Linked DNA regions of Noviherbaspirillum saxi. The protein of the gene in region 2 interacts with the protein of the main gene of each other region in a pairwise test. Links are inferred from orthologs where the notes say so. Each region holds a gene or a part of one and is shown on either strand. Other genes may lie near its edges. The genes, in order: D3871_RS14285 and purT.

What was found.
Region 1: the proteins of purT (region 2) and D3871_RS14285 interact in binary tests that used the Escherichia coli proteins (3 or more experiments, as listed by UniProt). The link is inferred for Noviherbaspirillum saxi from one-to-one orthologs.

What each region holds. Positions count from the first base shown.
Region 1 is NZ_QYUO01000001.1:3,023,322-3,032,214, forward strand. Bases 4,060-6,992 are described here. They hold D3871_RS14285 (polyprenyl synthetase family protein), read right to left. Parts: upstream 5,998-6,992; coding sequence 5,122-5,997; downstream 4,060-5,121. Other genes in these bases: dxs (1-deoxy-D-xylulose-5-phosphate synthase), read right to left, coding at 4,060-5,120; D3871_RS14290 (exodeoxyribonuclease VII small subunit), read right to left, coding at 6,027-6,287; D3871_RS14295 (aromatic ring-hydroxylating oxygenase subunit alpha), read left to right, coding at 6,691-6,992. In the rest of the region: D3871_RS14265 (LysR substrate-binding domain-containing protein), read right to left, coding at 1-711; D3871_RS14270 (FAD-binding oxidoreductase), read right to left, coding at 752-2,161; D3871_RS14275 (cob(I)yrinic acid a,c-diamide adenosyltransferase), read left to right, coding at 2,295-2,852; more of dxs, read right to left, coding at 3,252-4,059; more of D3871_RS14295, read left to right, coding at 6,993-7,800; D3871_RS14300 (DMT family transporter), read left to right, coding at 7,993-8,893.
Region 2 is NZ_QYUO01000002.1:1,118,371-1,127,118, forward strand. Bases 3,126-5,913 are described here. They hold purT (formate-dependent phosphoribosylglycinamide formyltransferase), read right to left. Parts: upstream 5,233-5,913; coding sequence 4,018-5,232; downstream 3,126-4,017. Other genes in these bases: D3871_RS20825 (penicillin acylase family protein), read left to right, coding at 3,126-4,013; D3871_RS20835 (MFS transporter), read right to left, coding at 5,398-5,913. Outside these bases: nadB (L-aspartate oxidase), read right to left, coding at 1-1,411; more of D3871_RS20825, read left to right, coding at 1,542-3,125; more of D3871_RS20835, read right to left, coding at 5,914-7,059; D3871_RS20840 (acetyl-CoA C-acyltransferase), read left to right, coding at 7,448-8,626. UniProt on the Escherichia coli protein: Involved in the de novo purine biosynthesis. Catalyzes the transfer of formate to 5-phospho-ribosyl-glycinamide (GAR), producing 5-phospho-ribosyl-N-formylglycinamide (FGAR). Formate is provided by PurU via hydrolysis of 10-formyl-tetrahydrofolate.

The DNA.
Region 1 (8,893 bases), on a different replicon or contig from region 2:
AAGCCCTACCCCATGTCCATGCCGCACCGCTTCGAGCAATAGGCCAAGGTCGTCCAGACGCAAGCCGTTCGAGGGTTCCGGCCAGTCGAGTCCGGCCACCTCGAACCACGGCTGCCAGGGCTCAAGCGCCGAGCGCAGCAGCGTCGCCTGCTTAAGGTCGGCCGGCGTGTCGAGCTTGCCGATCCGGGCAAGATAGGCGGGACTGGCGACCGCAAAGGTCGGCTCTTCGAATAATTTTTCGGTAACGGTTTCGGTGTATTTACCCGCACCGAAACGCACTTCCACATCGCTTTCCGACAGACTGAGATCGTACAGCGGGACCGACAGGAACAGTTCCAGCACGATATCAGGATGCAACGCTGCGAATTCCGACAGGCGCGGCACCAGCAGGCAGCGGGCGAACGTCGGCGGCACCGTCACCTTGATGCGCGGTTGCGCCGGTGCGGTCCGGTGCGGCAGCGGAAAATCGCTCAGCGTGCGCAGCGCCGCCTTGACCACATCGAGATAACGCCGCCCGAATTCCGACAGACTGACCGCCCTGCCATCGCGCAGGAACAGGCGCTCGCCGACAAACTCTTCCAGCAGGCGAATGCGATGCGACAGGGCCGACGGCGTGATGCATAGTTCTTCGGCGGCAAGCGCGAAGGACGCGTGGCGGGCCGCCGCCTCGAAGGCGGACAGGGCATGGACTGGAGGAAGGCGTGAGGCCATGGGCGAACTTAGCGTGTAAAAAAGGGATGGGGCGCCATGTCTACCAGCGGATGATCTTGCCCGGATTGAGGATGTTTTTCGGGTCGAAAGCGTGCTTGAGAATGCGCATGCTTTCGATCGCTTCTTCGCCGTGTTCCTGCACCAGGAAATCCATCTTGTGCAAGCCGACGCCGTGCTCGCCGGTACAGGTGCCGTCCATGGAAATGGCGCGCGCGACCATGCGTGCATTGACCGCTTCGGCTTTTGCGATATCGCCCGGGTCGTGCGGATCGACCATCATCAGCACATGGAAATTACCGTCGCCGACATGGCCGATGATGGAATAGATCATCGCGTTTTTTTCGCAGTCGGCCTTGGTATCGAGTATGCATTCGGCCAGGCGCGAGATCGGCACGCAGCAATCGGTGGAAATCGCCCGTCCGCCCGGACGCATTTGCAGCATTGCGAAATACGCATTGTGACGCGCAGTCCACAGGCGCGAGCGGTCTTCCGGGCGGGTTGCCCATTCGAAACCGATCGCACTGAATTCGGCGGCAATTTCCTGGACGATCTGCGCCTGCTCGGCCACGCCGTGTTCGCTGCCATGGAATTCGAACAGCAGCAGCGGTTTTTCCGGCAAGCCGAGCTTGTCATGCGCATTGATCGAACGCACGCTGTTTTCATCAAGGAATTCGACACGCGCGATCGGCACGCCCATCTGTATCGTGCGGATCACCGCATTGACCGCATCGGCGGTCGACGGGAACGAGCAAACTGCGGCCGACACCGCTTCCGGTTGCGGATAGATGCGTACGGTGACTTCGGTAATGATGCCGAGCGTTCCCTCGCTGCCGACAAAGATGCGCGTCAGGTCATAGCCGGCGGACGATTTCTTTGCCCGTGTGCCGGTCTTGATGATGCGGCCATCGGAAGTGACCACCGTCAACGCCAGCGTGTTTTCACGCATGGTGCCGTAGCGCACGGCATTGGTGCCCGATGCGCGCGTCGCCGCCATGCCGCCGAGCGAAGCGTCGGCGCCGGGATCGATGGGGAAAAACAGGCCGGTATCGCGGATTTCCTGATTCAGTTGCTTGCGGGTTACACCCGCCTGCACCGTGACGGTCTGGTCTTCGGCGTGTATCGCCAGCACCTGGTTCATTTGCGACAAGTCGATCGTGACGCCGCCGCTCAAGGCCAGGATATGCCCTTCGAGCGAGGTACCCGTGCCATACGGAATGACCGGCACTTCATGGCTGGCGCACAGCTTGACCGCCTGCGCGACTTCTTCGGTGGTTTGCGCAAACACGACCGCATCGGGCAGCATAGGGTCGTAGGACGATTCATCGCGGCCATGATGCTCGCGCATCGCCTGCGAGGTCGACAGACGGTCTTCGAAGATCGCTTCGAGTGCCGCCAGCAGTTCGGCCGGCAAGGGTTTCCTGAGCGCTGCCGCCTGTGCGGGATGGTTCATGCTTGTCTCCGAAGGTATGCAATTGTTTGCCTGATTTTACTCTGATGCACGCCACCCCGACATCGTCGCGCCGACGACTGCGTAACGGCCGGATTTGCCGTATGCTGGCTATTTTCAATCTACCAAGATCATCATGGGCAACCGACTTTCAAAAATCGCGACCCGCACCGGCGACAATGGCACTACGGGCCTGGGCGACGGCAGCCGTGTCGGCAAGGACAGCCTGCGCGTACACGCGATGGGCGACGTCGACGAACTCAATTCCCATATCGGCCTGCTGCTGTGCGAAGAATTACCGGCGGCGCTGCGTGAAGAGCTCGTCTCGATCCAGCACGACCTGTTCGACCTCGGCGGCGAGCTATGCATTCCCGGTTATACGCTGATCACCGAAGTGCATGTGGGACGACTGGATACGCTGCTGGAAAAATACAATGCGGACCTGCCGCCGCTGAAGGATTTCATCCTCCCCGCCGGCTCGCGCGCCGCTGCGCTGGCGCATGTCTGCCGCACCATCTGCCGACGAGCGGAACGGGCGATTGTCACGTTGGGGAATAGCGAAAAGCTCAATGACAATCCGAGGCAATACATGAATCGCTTGTCGGATTTGATGTTTGTGCTGTCGCGGGTGTTGAACCGGTTTGCTGGTGGCAGCGATGTGTTGTGGGAGAAGGAGAGGAAGCGGGAGGTGTGAGGGGGGGCAAATGTGACTCGACCGCAGCACCCCCATCCTAACCTTCCCCCTATAAGGGGGAAGGGACCGTTCAGCGGCAAGTATCAAGCAAGCACTTGGCTACCGCTGCACACAGAGGCTGTGGCATATCCCTTCTGCCGACGCCAAAAGAGTGATGCGCCAAGCGGATAAAGAAGCGCAGTTGTTTGAGCCGCAGGCGAGTTCTGCGCTTCCCGCTTGGCGCATCACTCTTTTGGGAACCCGAAGGGCGGCGGCAGTAGGGTCGCCTCGGCGGCCCCCCTTCTTTGCTTACTTTCTTTGGCGAAGCAAAGAAAGTAAGTGGCCCGCCGGGGCCAGTCCCGGCCAGCCCGTCCGAAGAACCAACAGTCCAGCATCACCGAAGAGACAAAGAACAAGGCCTCAGTTGTTCACCACCAACCGCGGCTCACCCTTACCCCCAAACCGCGTCCTCACCGAAGCCACAATCCCCTTCCCATCCAACCCGCACATCGCCAGCAACTGCCCCGCATCCCCATGATCGATAAACCGATCCGGCAATCCCAACTGCAAAATCGGCTTCACAATACCGGCCTCCGCCAGTGCCTCGGCCACCGCCGATCCGGCGCCACCCATGACAGCGCCTTCTTCAACCGTCACCAGCACCTCATGCGTCTGCGCCAACTGCTTCACCAATTCAATATCGAGCGGCTTCACGAAGCGCATATTGGCCACCGTTGCATCAAGCTCTTCGCCAGCGGCAAGACCGGGCGCGACCATCGTTCCAAACGCGAGAATCGCAATGTCCTTGCCCTGGCGCCGTATTTCACCCTTGCCCAGCGGCAGCACTGCAAGCGACTTCTCAATCGCGGCCCCGATACCAGCCCCGCGCGGATAGCGCACCGCAGCCGGTCCCGGATACTGATACGCGGTCGATAGCATCTGCCGGCATTCATTCTCGTCCGAAGCCGCCATCACCACCATGTTGGGAATGCAACGCAGATAAGCGATATCGTAGTTGCCCGCATGGGTCGCGCCATCGGCACCGACCAGTCCCGAGCGGTCGAGCGCAAATGTGACATCCAGGTTTTGCAATGCCACGTCATGAATCAACTGGTCGTAGGCGCGCTGCAGAAAGGTCGAATAGATCGCCACGACCGGCTTCAAGCCTTCGCAAGCCATGCCACCCGCGAATGTCACCGCATGCTGCTCGGCAATACCGACATCGTAATAGCGGCTGGGAAAGCGCTGTTCGAACTGCACCATGCCGGAACCTTCGCGCATGGCCGGCGTGATACCCACCAGTCGTTGATCATGCTCGGCCATGTCGCACAGCCAGTCGCCAAACACCTGGGTATAGGTCATCTTGCTCGCGGCCGCAGGCTTGATGCCTTCGTCCGGATTGAACTTGCCGGGCCCGTGATACAACACCGGATCGGCCTCGGCCAGCTTGTAACCCTGTCCTTTGCGGGTTACCACATGCAGGAATTGCGGGCCTTTCAGGTTCTTCAGGTTTTGCAGCGTCGGCACCAGCGACTCGAGGTCATGCCCATCGATAGGACCGATGTAGTTGAAACCGAATTCCTCGAACATGGTCGCAGGCACGACCATGCCTTTCGCATGTTCTTCCAACCGCTTGGCCAGTTCCAGCATGGGGCCGGGCAATACCGTCTTGCCCACGTTTTTCGCGGCGGCGTAAAACTTGCCGGACATCAGGCGGGCGAGGTAACGGTTGAGCGCGCCGACCGGTGGCGAGATCGACATGTCATTGTCGTTCAGGATGACGAGCAGATTGACGTCGTTGTAGACGCCTGCATTGTTGAGCGCCTCGAACGCCATGCCGGCCGTCATCGCGCCGTCGCCGATCACCGCGATCGCATGACGGTTTTCGCCCTTGGTCTTTGCTGCCAGGGCCATGCCCAGCGCCGCCGAGATCGAGGTTGATGAATGCGCGGTGCCGAAGGTGTCGTATTCGCTTTCGTCACGACGCGGAAAACCGGAGATGCCATTCATCTGGCGCAGCGTCTGCATGCGGTCGCGGCGGCCGGTCAGGATCTTGTGCGGATAGGTCTGGTGACCGACGTCCCAGACGATGCGATCTTCCGGCGTATTGAAAACGTAATGCAGCGCAATGGTCAGTTCGACGGTGCCGAGATTGGAAGACAGGTGTCCGCCGGTCTTTGACACCGAATCGAGCACGAAGCCGCGCAATTCGTCCGCGAGCGGCTTGAGCTGCGCGCGCGAGAGTTTTCTCAGATCTGCCGGTACGTCGATATTTTTGAGCAGGTTCATGCTAGGCTTTCCGTTGCACGATCAAGTCTGCGATTTCCCGCAAACGCCGTGCTTTTTCTCCAAACGGCATGAGCGCACGATGCGCATCATCCCGCAATTTATCTGCCAGGGCTTTCGACTCGGCGAGCCCAAGTATCGATACATACGTCGGCTTGTTATCCGCCGCATCCTTGCCGGCGGTCTTGCCAAGCGTTGCCGAATCGGCGGTGGCATCGAGCACGTCGTCCACGACCTGGAATGCAAGGCCGATCGCCACGGAATAAGCGTCGAGCGCAGCGATTTCGGCATCGGACAAGGTCTTTCCCGCCAACGCGCCAAGCAGCACCGAGGCGCGCAACAATGCTCCGGTCTTCAATTGATGCATGTGCTCCAGCTCGCCCAGCGACAATGCGAGTCCGATACTGGCAAGATCAATCGCCTGTCCGCCGCACATGCCGGCCGAACCCGACGCTTGTGCCAGCAGGCGCAGCATCGCGAGCCGGCGCGTTGCCTGGCCTTCGCCTTCTGCAACACCTTCACTCAGCACGACGAAGGCTTGCGACTGCAACGCATCCCCCACCAGCAAAGCGGTGGCCTCGTCGTATTTCACGTGCACGGTCGGCTTGCCGCGCCGCAATGCATCATCGTCCATGCACGGCATGTCGTCATGCACCAGCGAATACGCATGAATCATTTCCAGCGCCGCCGCCGCACGCTGCAAGCTTGCCGCATCGGCGTCAAACAGGTCGCCGGCGGCAAACACGAGCAGCGGGCGTACGCGCTTGCCGCCGTTGAGCACCGCGTAACGCATTGCCTCATGCAAGCGGGCCGGTACTGTCGCGTCCGATGGCAGCGATGCACCAAGCGCTTCTTCCATGGTCGACTGGACCTGTTTCATCCAATCAGCAAAACTTGCGATAGACGATGTCATTCCTCCGCCCCGGCGTCGCTGTCGGCATCAGTGACAAAGGGCTTGAGCATGTCGCCTTCGAGTACTTTTACCTGGCTATCCACCTTGTCGAGCTGGCCGCTGCAAAATTTGACCAGTTCCGACCCGCGCTTGTAGGCCGCCACAGACGCTTCCAACGGCAATTCGCCCGCTTCCATCTGGGCGACAAGCCGCTCCAGCTCGGCCATGGCATCTTCGAAGGAAGCCGGTTGTTCGGAGGGCACTGATTTCTTGGACATAGTGGATGAATCTGAAGTTTAACCCGGTATTTTAGAACAAACCACTTGATACAGTTGGATTCAAGCAATCAACATTCAGTTACTTTTGACTGCCAAAAGATGAGTTTTGTGACAAAAATCAACGACCGATAGAAATTATGCAACTTCTGCGGAGTACTGTGTTCGCATTCAAGCGGCAGTGGCTTATTCCTATCCGCTCATGAACACAGCGGAATTCTTATAAAAGACATGCAACTCCATCCTTTCATTCCCCTTCCACGTGACGGACCTCAATCAGTCGTTCAGGCAACACTCTGAGGTATAATCCTCGGTTCTGTCCAAAATTTCCGTTTCATCTTATTTGATACTGGTTTTTGCGGATTCTTTCTCTCTTAGGTTGGTGCAAATTAATTTGGGGGTGGGGATGTCCGATCTGGCTAATGTCGCCAATCTGGCGCGTTCCAACGCGCAACTTCCGGTCAACGTCTACTTCGACGACACACTGTTACAACACGAAATCACGCAGCTGTTTCAACACGGCCCGCGTTATGCCGGCCATGAATTGCAAGTCCCGAACGTCGGCGACTATGCAACGCTGGCATGGGAAAACGAAGGCCGCATGCTGGTGCGCAACGCGCATGGCATTGAATTGCTTTCCAATGTCTGCCGTCATCGGCAGGCAAAAATGTTTGATGGTCGCGGGAATGCAGCCAATATCGTCTGCCCCCTGCATCGCTGGACCTATGATCTCGAGGGCAAACTGATCGGTGCGCCGCATTTTGGCGAAACGCCGTGCCTGAACCTGTCTCGCACACCGCTGCAGAACTGGAACGGCCTGCTGTTCGAAGACAATGGCGTGAATGTCGCACAGATCATGTCCAAACTCGGCGTGACCAGGGATCTCGATTTCAGCGGCTACATGCTCGACCATGTCGAGGTGCATGACTGCGATTACAACTGGAAAACCTTCATCGAGGTGTATCTGGAGGATTACCATGTCGAGCCCTTCCATCCAGGGCTGGGCAGCTTCGTGACCTGCGACGACCTGCGCTGGGAATTTGGCGAGCACTACAGCGTGCAGACGGTGGGGGTCAATCATGCGCTATCGAAGTTCGGCACACCGAAGTACAAGAAATGGCAGGAGCAGGTGCTGCAATTCCGCAACGGTGAACCGCCGCCTTACGGCGCGATCTGGCTCACGCTGTATCCGAACATCATGGTCGAGTGGTATCCGCACGTGCTGGTGGTGTCGACCGTATGGCCGGACGGTCCGCAAAAAACCCGCAATGTCGTGGAGTTTTACTATCCGGAAGAAATCGTGCTGTTCGAGCGCGATTTCATCGCCGCCGAGCGCGACGCCTACATGGAAACCTGCATTGAAGACGATGAAATCGGCATGCGCATGGATGCCGGTCGCCGCATCCTGATGCAGCGCGGCACCAGCGAAGTGGGTCCGTACCAGTCGCCGATGGAAGACGGCATGCAGCATTTCCACGAGTGGTACCGCAGGCAGATTGCCTTGCAGGCGCGCTGACGGTCCGAGGAGCTTCTTCACGTTTCCTGCCGGTACCCAGGGCTATGCTCCGGGCACCGGCAGTACTTTGGACAGCTGCTGGATAGCTGCGAAAGGCCGCCATGGCGCCACGCCTGCTCGCCGGGAAGAATCCGCGTATCATCGAAGACCCCGCAACACCACCGCACCGGCACTTCTCTGGCGGCCTTTCCCATGCAATCACTCTGGATGCTGTTTGCCAGCTTCGTATTTTCCCTGATGGGCGTCTGCGTCAAGATGGCGTCCTCGATCTACTCCGTATCTGAAATCGTGATGTACCGCGGCTTGGTCGGGGTTTTGTTCCTCGGCTGCCTGATCGCCGTGCGCGGAGGCAGCTTCCGTACATCCCTGCCCTGGCACCATGTATGGCGCGGGATCATAGGCGTCGCGGCATTGTGGATGTGGTTCTGGTCTATCGGTCAGCTGCCGCTTGCTACCGGCATGACCTTGAACTACATGTCACCGATCTGGATCGCCGCTATTCTTTTTATCGCCGGCTGGTGGAGCGGGCAAACACGTTTCGAATGGGGGCTGGCGGCCGCCATCCTGCTTAGCTTCATCGGCGTGACCATGCTGTTGCGCCCTGCCTTCCATGCCGATCAATGGCTGGCGGGGCTGGTCGGTCTTGGCTCGGGTTTTATTTCCGCGATCGCCTATCTGCAGGTGCGTCGTCTGGGACAGCTTGGGGAGCCGGAATACCGGGTCGTGTTTTATTTTTCCCTGATGGGATTGCTGGCCGGCTTGGCAGGCGTCATCGCCAACACCATAGATGGCCGTCCCGCCGTGTGGAGTGCCCACAATGGCAAGGGAATTTTGCTGTTGCTCGCCATCGGCGTGACCGCCACGGTGGCACAAATGGCGATGACACGCGCATACCGGCTTGGCAAGACATTGGTCACGGCCAACCTGCAATACACCGGCATCGTGTTTTCAAGCGCCTGGGGCATTCTGATCTGGGGCGACGTGCCGGGCTGGCTGGGATGGTGTGGAATTGCCATCATTCTTGGCAGCGGACTGGCCGCGACCTATTACAATACGCGCAACACCGCGACTCCCGCCGCCAAGGCTACGGTCG
Region 2 (8,748 bases):
TTTCTTCGCGCAGCAGACGGATGCGATGCTGCGCGCGTTCCAGGCGCTTGGTGGTGCGCACGATGCCGACATAATTCCACATGAAGCGGCGCAGCTCGTCCCAGTTATGCGCGATCACCACTTCTTCATCGGCATCGGTGACGCGGCTTTCATCCCAGGCAGGCAGGGGCAGCGAGCGCGGCTTGGGTAATTGCTCGATATGCTGTGCGGCTGCACGTCCGAGGACCAGGCATTCGAGCAGGGAATTGCTGGCGAGGCGGTTTGCGCCATGCAGGCCGGTGTAGGCGGTTTCGCCGACTGCATACAAGCCGGGCAGGTCGGTACGGCCGCACATGTCGGTCACGACGCCGCCGCACGTGTAATGCGCAGCCGGCACGACCGGAATCGGCTGGCGGGTGATATCGATGCCCAGTTCCAGGCAGCGCGCATAGATGGTCGGGAAGTGTTCTTTCAAAAATTCAGGAGGCTGGTGGCTGATATCGAGGTCGACATGATCGAGGCCGCGTTTCTTGATTTCAAAGTCGATGGCCCTGGCCACCACATCGCGCGGTGCCAGTTCCGCCCGCTCGTCATGCCATTCCATGAAGCGCTGGCCTGCCGCTACGCCTGCGGCGGCGGGCAGCTTGAGCAGACCACCCTCGCCGCGCACCGCTTCGCTGATCAGGAAGGATTTGGCGTAGGGATGGTACAGGCAGGTCGGATGGAACTGGATGAATTCCATGTTCGCGACCCGGCAGCCGGCACGCCACGCCATTGCGATTCCGTCGCCGGTCGCGGTATCCGGGTTGGTGGTGTACAGATAGACTTTTCCCGCACCGCCGGTTGCCAGCACGGTCTGGTCGGCGGCCAGCGTGCTGACCTTGCCGGTGGCTACATCCTGCACGTACAGGCCCATGCAATACGGGACACCGGTCGTGCCCGGCACCTTGTCGGACTTGATGACATCGATTGCGAAATGGTTTTCCAGGACGGTGATGTTTGGATGCGCGCGCGCTTTCTGTTCAAGCGTCAGTTGCACGGCGTGGCCAGTGGCGTCGGCCGCGTGAATGATGCGGCGCTCGCTGTGGCCGCCTTCGCGGGTGAGGTGATAACCGAGCTCCGCGGTCGGATCACGGGTGAATGGTACGCCCTGTTCAATCAGCCATTCGATCGCGGCGCGGCTGTTTTCGACGATCTCGCGTGTCGCCGTTTCATCGCACAGTCCCGCGCCCGCAACCAGCGTATCGCTTATATGCTTGTCGTGGCTGTCGCCGGAATCGAGCACGGCGGCAATGCCGCCCTGGGCCCAGTTGCTGGCTCCATCCAGCAGGCTGCGTTTGGAAATCACTGCGACCTTGCGGGTTTTGGCAAGATGCAAGGCGACAGACAGGCCGGCAAGCCCGCTTCCGACGATGGCGACGTCAAATTTCATAAGATAAGAATTGGTATGCTGCGATTTCAAGGTCTACTCCACATCTTACCATTTGGCAAAGCTGCCGGTTCCGATAGCGGTTTTTCCTGTGCTACGCTATTCGATTGTGAATCACGATAAGAATGAAAGTATGACAAGAATATTCAGAAAAGTTGCCCTTGCCGGCGCCATACTGGTCGGCGTTACTGCCATCGGGCTGATCGGTGCCGCGCTCTGGTATCGCCAAGCGAGCCAGCCCATGGTGGACGGCAAGGTGCCCCTTTCGGGGTTGAATGCCGCGGTCGAGATCGTGCGCGACGCGGAAGGCATTCCGCACATTTACGCGCAATCCGAAAATGACGCTTACTTCGGGCTCGGCTATGCCCATGCGCAGGATCGCTTGTGGCAGCTTGAAATGAACCGGCGCATCGCTGCCGGTCGTATGGCCGAGGTGCTCGGTCCGAATGCCGTCGATACCGATCGCTTCCTGCGCACGCTTGGCGTCAGGCGCAATGCCGAACGTATCCTTGCCAAACTGTCGCCGCAGACGCGCTCCGCACTGGAAGCCTATGCGCGCGGCGTCAATGCCTGGCTGGCCAATCGCAGCGGCCCGCTTCCGCCGGAATTCATCCTCACCGGCGCGCCGGCTCCCGCGCCCTGGGAGCCGGCCGATTCGATAGGCTGGCAAACCATGATGGCATGGGACCTGGGCGCGAACTGGACGCAGGAACTGCTGCGCATGCGTCTGGCGCAGCGGATGTCGCTGGCCCGCATCAACGAATTCCTCCCTCCCTATCCCGGCGATCCGGTATTGCCGACTCAGGATTACACGGGGCTATATGGAGAATTGACAGGAACCGCCGACCAGCTCGTACGCATCGCGTCGGCTGCGCCGCCATCGTATGTCGATGGGATGGGTTCGAATAACTGGGTCGTTAGCGGGCCTCGTTCCGAGACCGGCAAACCCTTGCTTGCCAACGACCCGCATCTGGGCTTGACCGCGCCCGCGCTCTGGTATTTCGCGCATTTGTCCGCGCCGGGATTCAATGTGATCGGTGCGACCCTGCCGGGCATCCCGAGCGTGGTGCTGGGCCGCAATGACAAGATCGCCTGGGGCTTCACCAATACCGCGCCCGATGTGCAGGACTTGTACATCGAACGCGTAAGTCCAGACAACGGCAAGCAATATCAGACGCCCGAGGGCTGGGCCGACTTTCAGACCCGTACCGAAATCATCAAGGTCAAGGGACAGCCCGATGTTGCACTGGACGTGAAAGAGACGCGCCATGGTCCGGTCATCAGCGGCGCACTGCCGATCATTAACAAGGCTGCGCTCGATACCGGCAAGTATGTCGTTGCTTTTGCCTGGACGGCGTTGCGGGACGACGACATGACGCTGCAGGCCGGCATGAAATTCAACCGCGCGCAAAACTGGGAACAGTTCCTGGACGGTGCGAAAGACTTTAATTCGCCGCAGCAAAGCATGGTGTATGCGGATGTCGATGGCAACATCGGTTTCATCGCGCCGGGCCGGGTGCCTGTCCGCAAGCCGGGCAATGATTTGAAAGGCCTTGCGCCGGCGCCGGGATGGGATGCGCGCTATGACTGGGCCGGCTTTATCCCGTTTGAAGCGCTGCCGCGCGATTTCAATCCGTCTACGCACAAGGTGATGACAGCCAATCACAAGATCGTCGCTTCCGACTATCCCCATTTCCTGACCAGTGAATGGGCGCTGCCCTATCGGGCCAAGCGCATCGACATGCTGCTCGACGCGCAGACGAAGCATGACCTGGACAGCTTTGCAGCCATCCAGAAAGATGCGGTATCGCTGGCCGCCCAGGAAATCCTGCCGGTGTTGCGCAAGGCGGTTCCGCAATCCGATCGGGCACATGCGGCGCTCGCGATGCTGAGCAAGTGGAATGGAGAAATGAAAGTCGACCGGCCGGAACCGCTGATCTACAACGCCTGGATGCGCACCGTGTCGCGCCAGATTTTCGAGGACGAGCTGGGCGAGGCCCTAATGAAAGACTATTGGGAGCAGCGCAACGTGCATCTATCCACGGTCAACGTCCTAAGCAACAAGGAGGGCCAGGCCAGATGGTGTGCGGACATCAAAAAAGCTACGGCACCGGTCGCACAGGATACGGCAAAGCAATGCGCCGATGTCATCTCGTCCTCACTGGAAGCCACACTGGCCGATCTCGCGCAGCGCTATGGCAACGACATGGAAAAATGGCGCTGGGGCGATGCGCATGTGGCGCGCTCCGAACATAAGCCGTTCGGCAAGGTCGATGCCCTTGCACGCTTCTTTGATATCCGGGTACCGTCGCCCGGCGATACCTTTACCGTCAACGCAGGCCGCCATAACCTGCGCGATGACAAGGAACCCTTTGCCAACCGCCATGCAGCGAGCCTGCGTGCGCTGTACGACTTGTCCAATCTGGAAAACTCGCGGTTCATCCATTCCACCGGGCAGTCGGGCAACGTTCTGTCGCCCTTGTACCGTAATCTCAGCCAGCGCTGGACAGAGGCCGCTTACCTGCCGATGAAGACGCGCCGTGAAGACGTGCAGAAGAGCGGACTCGGCACGCTGACACTGGCACCGGCAACGGCAGCGCCGTAGTTCTTTAATGTGAGGAGGTTACCGGCCGCACTTTCGCGGCCGCTTCCTTGGCGCGGATGCGCGCGGTCTCGACATCGCTGGCGGTCGCCAGCGCTACGCCCATGCGCCGCCGTGCAAACGATTCCGGCTTGCCGAACAGTCTGATGTCGATGCCGGGACTTGCGAGCGCATCGGCGACTCCCTCGAAGGCGATTGCTTTCGCTTCATGCCGGCCATAAATGACTGCGGACGCTGCTGGCGCCAGCAGCGTCACGTCGACCGGCAAGCCAAGGATGGCCTTCGCATGCAGCTCGAATTCATTTTGCCGCTGGCTTGCCATGGTCACCATGCCGGTATCGTGCGGGCGTGGACTGACTTCGGAAAACCATACCATGTCGCCCTTCACGAACAACTCGACGCCGAAGATGCCCAGGCCACCGAGTTCATCCGTCACCTTGCGTGCGATGTCGCGCGCCCGATCCAGCGCGGCCGAGGGCATGGCATGCGGTTGCCAGGATTCGATGTAATCGCCTTTTTCCTGCACGTGGCCGATCGGTTCGCAAAAGTGGGTGACGACTTCCTGTTGCGCATTCAATGCACGGACAGTCAGTTGCGTGATTTCATAGTCGAAATCGATAAAGCCTTCGACAATCACGCGACCGGCATCGACTCGGCCTCCTGCCGCTGCGTATTTCCACGCCTGCTCAACGTCAGCCGCGCTGTCCACGCGTGATTGTCCTTTTCCGGAAGACGACATGACCGGCTTGACGACGCAGGGAAAATCGACCGCGTCGCAGGCGACCTTCAGTTCATCAAGACTGTCCGCGAAGCGGTAGGGCGATGTCGGCAGCCCCAATAGTTCGGCCGCGAGCCGGCGTATGCCTTCGCGGTTCATGGTCAGCCAGGCCGCGCGTGCGGTTGGGATGACAGTGGTGCGTCCTTGCCGCTCCAGTTCGACCAGCGCGGGCGTTGCAATGGCTTCGATTTCCGGCACGACCAGATCGGGCTTTTCCTGTTCGATCAGTGCGGTCAATGCTGCGCCATCGGTCATGTCGATCACATGGGCGCGATGCGCTACCTGATGGCCCGGCGCATTCGCATAGCGGTCTACCGCAATCACTTCAACCCCTAGTCGTTGCAGGGCGATGATGACTTCCTTGCCGAGTTCGCCGGAGCCGAGCAGCATGACTTTGAAAGCGGAAGGCGAGAGAGGGGTACCGAGGCGTGCGGGTGTTTTCATGGCAGCAGGAAAGTAAGAATGGGAATAAATGCGGATTGCTGTGACAGTCCGGCGACGATACCAGAATTGGACGTGGACGGCTCGCACGGCAGGGATGAAAAAAAACCGCCTGCAAGCAGGCGGTTTTCACGTCGGGCACACACGTTGCCCGAAACATTGCAACGATCAGTCGTTAGCGTAGATATCCCTGTCCTTGGTTTCACGGACAAACAGCATGCCGATCACGAAGGTGAGCAGGGCGATGATGATCGGATACCAGAGGCCGTAGTAAATATCGCCTTTGAAGGCCACCAGCGCGAAGGCTGTGGTTGGCAGCAAGCCGCCAAACCAGCCGTTACCGATGTGGTACGGCAGGGACATCGATGTATAGCGGATACGGGTTGGGAACATCTCAACCAGCATCGCTGCGATCGGGCCGTACACCATGGTGACGTAGATCACGAGGATAACCAGCAGCAACAAGATCATGCCCTTGTTCATCTGGGCCGGATCTGCCTTGCTTGGATAACCGGCAGCCTTGATGGCATCGCCCATTTCCTTCTTGAACTCCTTGTCTTTTGCGGCGGCTTCCTCTTTCGACAGGCTTGTCGCGTCATAGCCTTGAATGACCTTGTCGCCGATCTTTACCGAAGCGATGGAGCCAGGAGCGCCGTCAACCGTCGTGTAGCTGACCGACGAGCTGGCCAACAGGGTACGAGCGATATCGCAGGAGGAAGTAAATTTCTTCGTGCCTGTCGGGTTAAACAGGAATTGGCACTTTGCCGGATCCGCTGTCACGACCACCGGGGAGGTCTTGATCGCGTTTTCCAGAGCCGGGTTGGCATAGTGGGTCAGCGCACTGAAGATCGGGAAGTAGGTCAATGCAGCGATCAGGCAGCCACCGAGAATGATCGGTTTGCGGCCGATCCTGTCGGATAGCGAGCCGAACACGATGAAGAACGGTGTACCGATCACCAGCGACGCCGCGATCAGCAGGTTGGCCGTTGCGCCGTCAACCTTGAGCGTTTGCGTCAGGAAGAACAGTGCGTAGAACTGACCGGTGTACCAGACCACCGCTTGACCTGCTGTCAGACCGACCAGCGCCAGGATGACGATCTTCAGGTTCTTCCACTCGCCGAAGGATTCGGACAGCGGAGCCTTGGAAGTCTTGCCTTCGGCTTTCATCTTGGCGAATGCCGGGGATTCGTTCATGGCCAGGCGGATCCATACCGAAATTGCCAGCAGGAATACCGAGAGCAGGAACGGGATACGCCAGCCCCAGTCAGCGAATGCCGCTTCGCCGATCGCGGTACGTGTGCCCAGAATCACCATTAGCGACAGGAACAGGCCCAGTGTTGCAGTGGTCTGGATCCAGGCGGTGAAGGCGCCGCGCTTGCCGTGCGGTGCGTGCTCGGCAACATAGGTTGCCGCGCCGCCGTACTCGCCGCCGAGCGCGAGGCCCTGGAGAATACGCAGCGTGATCAGGATGATCGGCGCAGCAATGCCGATCGAAGCATAGTTGGGCAACAGGCCGACAATGAAGGTCGAAATACCCATGATCAGGATCGTCACCAGGAAGGTGTATTTACGTCCGATCATGTCGCCGAGGCGGCCGAACACCAGCGCGCCGAAAGGACGAACGATAAAGCCCGCCGCAAATGCCAGCAGCGCGAAAATGAACGCCGTATTCGGGTCGGTACCGGCAAAGAACTGTTTCGCAATGATCGCGGCCAGTGAGCCGTAAAGATAGAAGTCGTACCACTCGAATACCGTCCCCAGCGATGATGCGAAAATGACTTTCCGCTCTTCCGCTGTCATGCCGCGTGCAGTCGTTTGTACTGTCGCCATGCTTATCTCCTCAAATAATTAATATCCCATGTGCAAAGCTTCTTGCCCATATTGCACGTCTGGAGTGTGCGACTCCAACCTTACGGGATGCTTGCTTCAAACTTACAGAAACTTACAAGCAATACTTTTTTTGAACCGGCAGTTTGGCCCGCGGAGGGCGATCTGCGTGGATTCCAAAAAGTCAAAAAGTTTTACGAACGATCGTGCTAAAACTATGCTATTCTCAAATTTCAGTGAATTTTTTGCTTGTTCAGCATCTCAATGAGACCTGAGCGGCTTTGCCCGATTGCGGGGGTGGCCAGCGGCCGGCCGCGCAGCGGTTTCCCCAAGAAGCAATAAGCTCGAGCACTGATTCGAACATTCATACCTACAATTCAAGGAGCCTCAAATGACTGACGCCGTCATCGTATCCACAGCCCGTACTGGCCTGGCCAAATCCTGGAAAGGCGCATTCAACATGACGCACGGCGCCACGCTGGGTGGCCATGTGCTCAAGGCAGCCATCGAACGCGCCAAGATCGAAGCCGGCGAAGTCGAAGATGTCATCATGGGCTGCGCGACGCCGGAAGGCGCAACCGGCAGCAATATTGCGCGCCAGATCGCCCTGCGCGGCGGCTGCCCGGTGACGACCGCCGGCATGACCATCAACCGTTTCTGCTCCTCGGGCTTGCAAACTATCGCCACTGCTGCCCAGCGCGTGATCGCCGGGGAAGGCGATATCTATGCAGCAGGCGGCGTCGAGTCGATTTCCTGCGTACAGAACGAAGCGAATACGCACATGATGGCCGAAGTCTGGCTCAAGCAGAACAAGCCGGAAATCTACTGGCCGATGCTGCAGACCGCGGAAACGGTTGCCAAGCGCTACAACATCAGCAAGGAACGCCAGGATGAATACGGCGTGCAAAGCCAGCAGCGCGCTGCGGCGGCCCTGGCGGCCGGCAAATTCAATGACGAGATCGTGCCGATGACAACCATCATGGGTGTCGCCGACAAGGAAACCGGCATGCTGGTCACGCGTGAAGTAACGATTTCCGCCGATGAAGGCATTCGTGGCGACACGACGATCGAAGGCGTGTCCAAGATCCGCACCGCAATCCCGGGTGGCGTGATCACTGCCGGCAATGCCAGCCAGTTTTCCGATGGCGCATCGGTAGCCATCGTGATGAACAGCAAGCTCGCCGAACAGAAGGGCTTGCAACCGCTAGGCATCTATCGCGGCTTTGCGATCGCGGGTTGCGAACCGGATGAAATGGGTATCGGTCCGGTCTTTGCCATTCCCAAGCTACTGAAAAAGGCTGGCCTGAAAGTGGAAGACATCGGCCTGTGGGAACTCAATGAAGCGTTCGCGGTGCAGGTCCTGTACTGCCGCGACAAACTCGGCATCCCGGCCGACCGCCTGAATGTCAACGGCGGTGCGATCGCCGTTGGTCATCCCTACGGTGTTTCCGGCGCGCGCCTTACCGGCCATGCGCTGATTGAAGGCAAGCGCCGTGGTGCGAAGTATGTGGTCGTGACCATGTGCATCGGCGGCGGGCAAGGCGCTGCCGGCCTCTTCGAAGTGGTCTAAGCCGTATCAATATCGTGGGCGCTGCGGCGCCCACGAGCGCATCTGGACATTGCCATGTCCGACTCTTTCAACATGCTTATCGTTATGTGCCGCGGTTAATACCACTGGCATGCGGGGCCTAT